DNA from 2 places in the Acidiphilium sp. PM genome. Region 2 is predicted to be linked to the other one. Evidence: predicted binding sites of a transcription regulator. Region 2 holds the regulator's gene; the other holds the start of a gene.
What was found. Region 2 encodes HrcA, which represses chaperone genes, less so after heat shock. Its sites were predicted from a motif close to GTTNGCACTCNCNNNNNGNGAGTGCNAAC; they were not measured.

Region 1: the regulator HrcA is predicted to act here: its motif matches at 2,562-2,590, upstream of groES (co-chaperone GroES).

The regions. Positions count from the first base shown of each region.
Region 1 is NZ_AFPR01000218.1:11-4,095, forward strand. Features, by position in the region: partial or broken gene APM_RS09905 (MFS transporter) at 1-374, shown strand, start outside; gene groL (chaperonin GroEL) at 470-2,119, opposite strand; gene groES (co-chaperone GroES) at 2,164-2,478, opposite strand; gene APM_RS09920 (usg protein) at 2,765-3,022, shown strand; gene APM_RS09925 (hypothetical protein) at 3,142-3,972, shown strand.
Region 2 is NZ_AFPR01000077.1:13,614-18,356, forward strand. Features, by position in the region: gene gltB (glutamate synthase large subunit) at 1-809, shown strand, start outside; gene APM_RS03195 (non-canonical purine NTP pyrophosphatase) at 825-1,412, opposite strand; gene rph (ribonuclease PH) at 1,420-2,151, opposite strand; gene hrcA (heat-inducible transcriptional repressor HrcA) at 2,218-3,321, shown strand; gene APM_RS03210 (MaoC family dehydratase) at 3,318-3,758, shown strand; gene APM_RS03215 (sugar-binding transcriptional regulator) at 3,905-4,743, shown strand, end outside.

The DNA of each region.
Region 1 (4,085 bases), on a different contig from region 2:
CGGACCGGCATGCGGCGCGCACGATCGTCGCGACGCTGTTGGCGATCGCCGTGCTGCTGGTGGCGCTGCGGGCGGCGCTGCCGTTCGGCCTGGTGGCCGTGCTGGTGATGGCGGGCTGGGGGATGGCGGTGTTCACCCTGGTCTCGCCGTTGCAGACGCGGGTGATCGACCATGCGCGGGATGCGCCGAACCTTGCCTCGACGATCAACCAGGGGGCGTTCAATCTCGGCAATGCCGGCGGGGCGTGGCTGGGCGGGGCGGCGCTGGGCGCCGGGATCGGCTATCGGAGCCTGCCGCTGCTGGGCGCTGCGCTCGCGCTGGCGGGGCTGGCGGTGGCGGCCTGGGCGTTCGGGCTGGAGCGGCGGCGGGGCTGAACGGCGGCGCGGCGCAACAGGCGGGGCTCAAGAGAAAAGCCGTGGGGTTGCCCCCACGGCTTTCCGGTATCCGGGCCTGAGCCTGGAGCGGCGGATCAGAAATCCATGCCGCCCATGCCGCCCATGCCGCCCATTCCGGCGTCGCCACCGGCGGGGGCCTTCTTTTCCGGACGCTCGGCGACCATCGCTTCGGTCGTGATGAGCAGACCGGCGACCGAGGCGGCGTCCTGCAGCGCGGTGCGGACGACCTTGGTCGGGTCGATGATGCCGGCCTTGACCATGTCCTTGAACTCGCCGGACTGGGCATCGAAGCCGAAGCTGTAGTCGTCGTTGTCGAGCACCTTGCCGGAGATCACGGCGCCGTCTTCGCCGGCGTTCTCGGCGATCTGGCGCATCGGCGCGAGCACCGCCTTGCGGATGATGTCGATGCCGAAGCGCTGGTCGTCGTTATCGGCCTTGAGCTTGTTGATCGCGAGCGAGGCGCGGGCGAGGGCCACGCCGCCACCCGGGACGATGCCTTCCTCGACGGCGGCGCGGGTCGCGTGCAGCGCGTCGTCCACGCGGTCCTTGCGCTCCTTCACCTCGGTCTCCGAGGCGCCGCCGACGCGGATGACGGCAACGCCGCCGGCCAGCTTCGCCAGGCGCTCCTGCAGCTTCTCGCGGTCGTAGTCCGAGGTGGTCTCCTCGATCTGCGCGCGGATCTGGTTGCAGCGGCCGGTGATGTCGGCCTTCTTGCCGGCACCTTCGACGATCGTGGTGTTTTCCTTCTCGATCAGCACCTTCTTCGCGCGGCCGAGCATGTTCAGCGTCACGGTCTCGAGCTTGATGCCGAGATCTTCGCTGATGACCTGGCCGCCGGTGAGGATCGCGATGTCTTCCAGCATGGCCTTGCGGCGGTCACCGAAGCCGGGCGCCTTGACGGCGGCGATCTTGAGGCCGCCACGCAGCTTGTTGACGACCAGGGTGGCCAGCGCCTCGCCCTCGACGTCCTCGGCGATGATCAGCAGCGGCTTGCCGGACTGGACGATGCTTTCGAGCAGCGGCAGCATCGGCTGCAGGCCGGAGAGCTTCTTCTCGTGGATCAGGATGTACGGATTGTCGAGATCCGCGACCATCTTCTCCGGGTTGGTGATGAAGTAGGGCGAGACGTAGCCGCGGTCGAACTGCATGCCCTCGACGACGTCGAGCTCGGTCTGGATGCCCTTGGCTTCCTCGACCGTGATGACGCCCTCGTTGCCGACCTTCTGCATCGCCTCGGAGATCATCTTGCCGATCTCGGCCTCGCCGTTGGCGGAGATGGTGCCGACCTGGGCGGTTTCGCTCGGGGTCGTGATCTTCTTGGTGCGCTTCTTGAGCTCGTCGACGATGGCGTTGACCGCCTTGTCGATGCCGCGCTTCAGATCCATCGGGTTCATGCCGGCGGCAACCGCCTTCGCACCCTCGCGGACGATCGCCTGGGCGAGGACGGTCGCGGTGGTGGTGCCGTCACCGGCGAGGTCGTTGGTCTTCGAGGCCACTTCGCGCACCATCTGCGCGCCCATGTTCTCGAACTTGTCGGCGAGTTCGATTTCCTTCGCGACCGTCACGCCGTCCTTGGTGATGCGGGGCGAACCGAAGCTCTTCTCGATGACGACGTTGCGGCCCTTGGGGCCGAGGGTGACCTTCACCGCGTTGGCGAGCAGGTCGACACCGCGGATGAGGCGTTCGCGGGCGTCGGCCGAGAAGCGGACGTCTTTAGCAGCCATGTGTAACTTCCTTTATGCGATATCGGAGGGGAAACCGGGGGTGATCAGGCGGCCTTCTTCTTCGAAGCCGTACCCTCGATGATGCCCATGATGTCGGATTCCTTCATGATCAGCAGCTCTTCGCCGTCGATCTTGACCTCGGTGCCCGACCACTTGCCGAACAGGATGCGGTCGCCGGCCTTGACGTCGAGCGCGACGACGGCGCCGGCCTCGTTGCGGGCACCCGGGCCAACGGCGATGACCTCGCCTTCCATCGGCTTTTCCTTGGCGGTGTCGGGGATGATGATGCCGCCGGCGGTCTTCTCCTCGGCGTTCAGCCGGCGAACGACCACGCGGTCGTGCAGGGGACGGAATTTCATGTGGCTCGCTCCTGACTTCAGAAGTCTGTTGCAACAGTGACGGGCTCAGCAGCGCCGGCCCTCTCGATAGGCACCGGATGCTTGCTAGCACTCTCACCGGGAGAGTGCCAAAGGGATAGTGTTGTGGGCAACCGATGTCAAGTCCGGCAGCAATTGCCCGAGGTGAGTGCTAAAGTGTTGATAAGAAAGATTTTTCTTGCCAACCCCCGGGGGTGTCATGGCATCGTCATGGTCAGGAGGAGCGGACTCGCACGGCCCGCCGATGACAGTGCGACGGAGACAGATCATGACACTGAGCCGACAGCTCGAGGGATACCGGCTGACGACCGCCGAGATTCTCTACCATCTGCCCGACCATCCGGGCGTTCTGCAGAGTTTCGTGTGGCAGGACCTCGATATCGCGCCGCGCTACCCGGTGCTGCACCGGTTCCTCGATTTCTGGAGCCGGCAGATCGAGGGCAAGCTGCATTCGGTGCGGGTGGGCACGGCCGCGCTGATCACGCCAGGGGAGATGCGCAGCCCGCATATGTTCCAGCTTCACTGACCCGCGCGGCCATGGCGTGGCGGATGGGTGACATGTGTGGAATTCGCGCCGGCATCTCAAAGTTAAGCAGACGTTCAGGTTTTCTTGCGATAAATTGTGTTACGCAAGATTGATCTGGAATGGCGGCTGTGACGAGGAATATCCTTTGTGCGCTCGGACTGGCTCTCGCGCTGGCGCGGCTCGCGCCGTGCGCGCGGGCGCAGGGCGTGAACCCGGCGATTGCCGCGGCCGAGACCCGGGTTTCGCTCGGCATCACGGCGACGGGCTACAGCTATCACGAAGGGTTCGACAACACCTCCGACCAGGAGAGCGGCGTGCTGCCGGGGTTCAGCCTCGGCGCCTCGCGGCTCGGCCCGGCCTTGGGCCTGCCGGACGTCTATACCGGCGTGGTCTACGATTTCTCGGGCGGCGCGCTGGGATATCAGGGCTACCTGCAGGGAACGTCGCAGGGGCTCGTGCCATACGACCAGTCCGAAGCGGCGCGGTTCAACCATGTCGAGGTCCAGCTCGGCGTTGCCGTGCCGCTGAGCCACGCGGTCAGCGTGCTGCCCTTCATTGCCGCCGGCTATCAGAGCTGGTCGCGCAATATCGGCGGCAGCGGCGGCTATGGCAGTTTCTATCACGCGGCGCTGGCCGGGTTCGGCGCGAAGCTCGATTATGCGGCGACGGGGCGGCTCGTCCTCTCCGCCTCGGCGGAGGGGCTGGCAGTGGTGGGCGGCGGCGTTTCGGCGCCGGCGCTCGGATTCTCCGGCAGCTTCGGCACCAGCGGCGAGGAGGCCGTGCGGCTCGGCGCCGACTGGCGGCTCGACAATGTCTGGCACGTCTTCGCCGGGCTGGAGATGCGGCATTTCAACTATGCCGGATCGAAACCGTCCAACGGATTCTATGAGCCGACGAGCAGCACTTTCGCCGCGCGCGGCGAGATGGGTGTCGCGTTCGGCTTCCCCTGAGCCGAGGGTGGAGCCTTCGGGGGAAAGAAAAAATCTAACATAGCGTTTTTTCTGCTTTCCCACCCGCCCCGTTTTGGGCTATCCCTCCGGTCATGATGAGGTTCTGTGCGCGG
Region 2 (4,743 bases):
CGCAAATGATCGAGGATGCGACACCGTTCTTCGAGCGCGGCGAGAAGATGCAGCTGCAATACGGCATCCGCAACACGCATCGCGCGATCGGCACCAAGTTCTCGGGACAGATCGTGCGGCGCAAGCGCGGCGCCGACCTGCAGGCCGACCACGTCACCGTGCGGCTGCGCGGGGCGGCGGGCCAGTCGCTCGGCGCCTTCGCGGTGCGCGGGCTCAAGCTCGAGGTCTTCGGCGATGCCAACGACTATGTCGGCAAGGGCCTGTCGGGGGCGTCCATCGTGGTGCGGCCGGCGCCGTCCTCGACGCTTGTCAGCCAGGATAACACGATCATCGGCAATACCTGCCTCTACGGCGCAACCTCGGGCCGGCTGTTCGCCGCCGGCCAGGCGGGCGAGCGCTTCGCGGTGCGCAATTCCGGCGCTGTGGCGGTGGTCGAGGGGGCAGGGTCGAATGCCTGCGAATACATGACCGGCGGAACGGTCGTGATTCTCGGGCCGGTGGGCGACAATTTCGGTGCCGGCTTCACCGGCGGCATCGCCTTCGTCTACGATCCGGCCGCCGATTTCGAGCTGCGGGTCAACCCCGACACGCTGCTCTGGAACCGGGTGACGGAGGCCTACTGGGCGCAGCATCTGCGCGACCTCGTGACCGAGCACGCGCGCGAGACGCAGAGCCTCTATGCCGAGCGCCTGCTCAACGAGTGGGAGCGCACGCTGGCGCGGTTCTGGATGGTGGTGCCGCGCGACTATGCGCGCTTCCTGCCGGTTCCGATGACGGCGCCGGCGGCGGCGAAGATTCCGGCCGAGTAATCGGCCGGAAGACCTTCAGCCGAGATGTGCTGCGGCAAACTGCCGCAGCGCCCGGTAGCGGTGGCTGATCGCCGATTTCTCGGCCTTGTCGAGTTCGGCGAAGCTGCGCGTCTCGCCGAGCGGCACGAAGACCGGATCATAGCCGAACCCGCCGGCGCCGCGCGGTGCCGGGGCGATGCGCCCGCGGCACCAGCCGAGATAGGTGAAGGTCCGCCCTTCCGGTGTCGCGAGGCAGATCGCGGCGGCGAAGGCGGCGCGGTCGTCCGCCCGGCTGGCGGCGATGATGTTCGCCATCGCCGCGGCATAACCGCCCGCCTCCTGCGCGAAGCGCGCCGAGCGCACGCCGGGCGCGCCGCCGAGGGCGGCGACCTCCAGCCCCGAATCGTCGGCGATCGCCGCGAGACCGCTCGTTGTCGCCGCCGCGAGCGCCTTGATCCGCGCATTGCCAGCGAAATCCGGCGCGTCCTCCGCCGGCTCAGGCAGGCCGAGCGCGCCGGAGGATGCACAATCGAGCCCGTGCGGGGCCAGCAGCAGGGCGAATTCGGCGAGCTTGCCGGCATTGTGGGTGGCGATCACCACACGCTGGCCGCGTTCGAGCCGCATCGCCGCCTCAGGCCGCATCGAGGGCCGCGCGCTGTGCCGCGAACAACTCGGCGGTGCCCTTGCGGGCGAGGCCGAGCAGGGTGCCGAAGGTCGCCTCCTCGAAGGTCGCCCGTTCGGCGGTCGCCTGGATCTCGACGATGCCGCCCGTGCCGGTGAGGACGAAATTGGCGTCCGCCTCGGCGTTGGAATCCTCGGCGTAATCGAGGTCGAGCACCGGGACGCCCCCGAACACGCCGCAGGAGACGGCCGCAACCTGGCCAATCAGCGGGTCGGTCGCGATCACGTTCGCCTTGCGCAGCGTGCGAATCGCGAGCGCGAGCGCGACCCAGGCGCCGGTGATCGCGGCACAGCGCGTGCCGCCATCGGCGTTCAGCACGTCGCAATCGAGGGTGATGGTCATTTCGCCCAGCGCCGTGCGGTCCACCACCGCGCGCAGCGAGCGGCCGATCAGCCGCTGGATTTCCTGTGTGCGGCCGGACTGCTTGCCGCGCGCCGCCTCGCGGTCGCCGCGGGTGTGGGTCGCGCGCGGCAGCATGCCGTATTCCGCCGTCACCCAGCCCTGGCCGGCGCCGCGCAGGAAGCCCGGCACCCGGCCCTCCACGCTCGCCGCGCACAGCACCTCGGTGCCGCCCATGCGGATCAGCGCCGAGCCCTCGGCATGGCGGGAGAAGCCGGTGACGATCTCCACCTGGCGCAGCGCATCGGCCATGCGGCCGCTCGGTCTCTTGATTTCGGGCATGAAGCCTCTCCTGTCGGCTGAAACGTGTCGCTTGATTTTCGCCCCGCGATACCCGACTCTGGCGCCATGGACCAGACATCCAAGCGTTCCTCCGCCCGCGCCGGTCGGCCAAAGCCGGCGGTCGGGCCGGTGCGGCTGCCGCCGGGGCTTGATGAACGCTCCGCCGCGGTGCTGCGTGAAATCGTCGAGCAATATGTCGAGACCGGCGAGCCGGTGGGCAGCCGCACGCTCTCGCGCCTGCTGCCGATGGGCCTGTCGCCGGCGACGATCCGCAACGTCATGGCGGACCTGACCGATGCCGGGCTGCTGTTCTCGCCGCATATCTCGGCCGGACGGCTGCCGACCGAGCGGGGCTTGCGCCTCTTCGTCGACGGTTTGCTGCATTTCGGCGAATTGTCGGACGAGGAGCGCGAGCGGATCGAGGCGGCGCTCGCCCAGTCCGGCCGGTCGATCCAGGACACGCTCACCGAGGCCTCCGCCCTGCTCTCGGGCCTGTCGCAGGCGGCCGGGATCGTGCTGGCGCCGAAATCGGAAGGGGCGGTCAAGCATATCGAATTCGTGCCGCTGAGTTCCGGCCGCGCCCTCGTCGTGCTGGTCTCGGCGGATGGCCAGGTCGAGAACCGGGTGATCGAGACGCCGCCCGGCGTGCCGCCATCGGCGCTGCAGGAGGCGAGCAACTACCTCAATGCCCAGCTCTCCGGCCTGTCGCTCGGCGAGCTGCGCGTTCGCGTGGCCGACGACATGAGGGCGGACCGCTCGGCGCTGGACGATCTCGCCGCCGGCATCGTCGAGGCCGGTCTCGCGACCTGGTCGGACGAGGGCAGGGGCGGTTCGCTGATCGTGCGCGGCCAGGCGCGGCTGCTCGCCGATGTCGACCAACTGGAAAAACTCGCCTCGGTGCAGCAGCTCTTCGAGCGGCTGGAGGCGCAGGAGACGATGCTGAAGCTGCTCGAACTGGCCGAGCGCTCGGAAGGCGTGCGCATCTTCATCGGCGCCGAAAGCGGGCTGTTCGGCGCCTCCGGCATGTCGATGGTGGTTGCCCCGGCGCGCTCGCGCGATGACCGGATCGTGGGCGCGATCGGCGTGATCGGGCCGACGCGGATCAATTACGGGCGCATCATTCCCGTGGTGGATTACACCGCGCGGGTGATCGGGCGGCTGCTCGGATGAGCCTGTTCTTCGACGATCTGGCGGTGGGCACCCGCTTCGAAAGCGGCACGACGACGCTCGATGCGGCGGCGATCCGGGAGTTCGCCGCGCAATACGACCCGCAGCCTTTCCATCTCGACGATGCGGCGGCGCGGACGACGCTGTTCGGCGGGCTCGCCGCCTCGGGCTGGCACACGGCGGCGGTGACGATGCGACTGCTGGTGGAGAGCGTGCCGATCGCCGGCGGGCTGATCGGCGCCGGGAACGATATCTCCTGGCCCCGGCCGACGCGGCCGGGCGATGTGCTGCGCGTGGTTACCGACGTCGTGGAGATGACCCCCTCCGCCTCGCGCCCCGATCGCGGGCGGGTGGTGATGCGGTCGGAAACGCTGAACCAGAACGGCGAGGTGGTGCAAATCCTGCTCGCCCGGCTGGTGGTGCCGCGGCGCACGCCGTAGCGATCCATCCGCGACCGAGCACCATGCCAGGGCGACGCCGGTCCGGCGATGAGGCCGCCGGCGCGGCGCGCCCGGTCTTGACGCTGCCGTCGCAAGTATGATTATTTTTTTATCGATAGCAGAAATAATCAACCTCAGGCGGGAACGTGGTCACAGATCGAGGCGACCGGCCATCCGGCGACGATACCGAACTCGTCACCCGGGTGGCGTGGCTCTACTACGAGGCATCCCTGACCCAGGCGGAGATCAGCGCGCAGCTTCGCATTCCGCCGGCGCGCGTGCAGCGGCTGATCGCCGGCGCCGCGCGCAGCGGCCTCGTGCGGATCCTCATCGAGGGTGATCTCGCCGGCTGCCTCGGCCTGGAGCGGACGCTGATCGAGCGCCATGGCCTGACCTATTGCCGGGTCGTTCCCGCGCTGCCCGACGCTTCGGCCGCGGCGGGCGGCGCCGCATCGTCCCGCGTCATTTCCTCGCTCGGCCGCGCGGCGGCGGCGTTTCTTCATGAAACCTTCGCCCGCGGCCAGCATCGTGTCGTCGGGTTCGGGCATGGCCGCACCATGGCCGCGACGGTCGAACACCTGCCGCGCGAGCCGCGGGAGGGGCTGAAGGTCGTCTCCATCATCGGCGCGCTCGCGCAGCGGATCGACGCCAACCCGTTCGACGTGATCCACGCGCTGGCGGAAAAGACCGGGGCGGCGGCCTATCTGCCGCCGGTGCCGTTCTATGCCCAGTCGCGCGCCGATCGCCGGGTGCTGCTGCGCCAGCGCGGCGTGGCCGAGGCGTTCGCCGTGGCGGCGGAGGCCAGTCTCTATGTCATGGGCATCGGCGAGATCGGGCGGACGGCGTCGCTCTGCCAGACCGGCATGCTGCTGCCCGAGGAACTGGAACAGGCGCGGCGCGACGGCGCGGTGGCCGAGGCGCTGGGCTCGTTCTTCGACGCCGGGGGGCGGCGCATCCGCACCGAACTGCATGACCGGCTGATCGG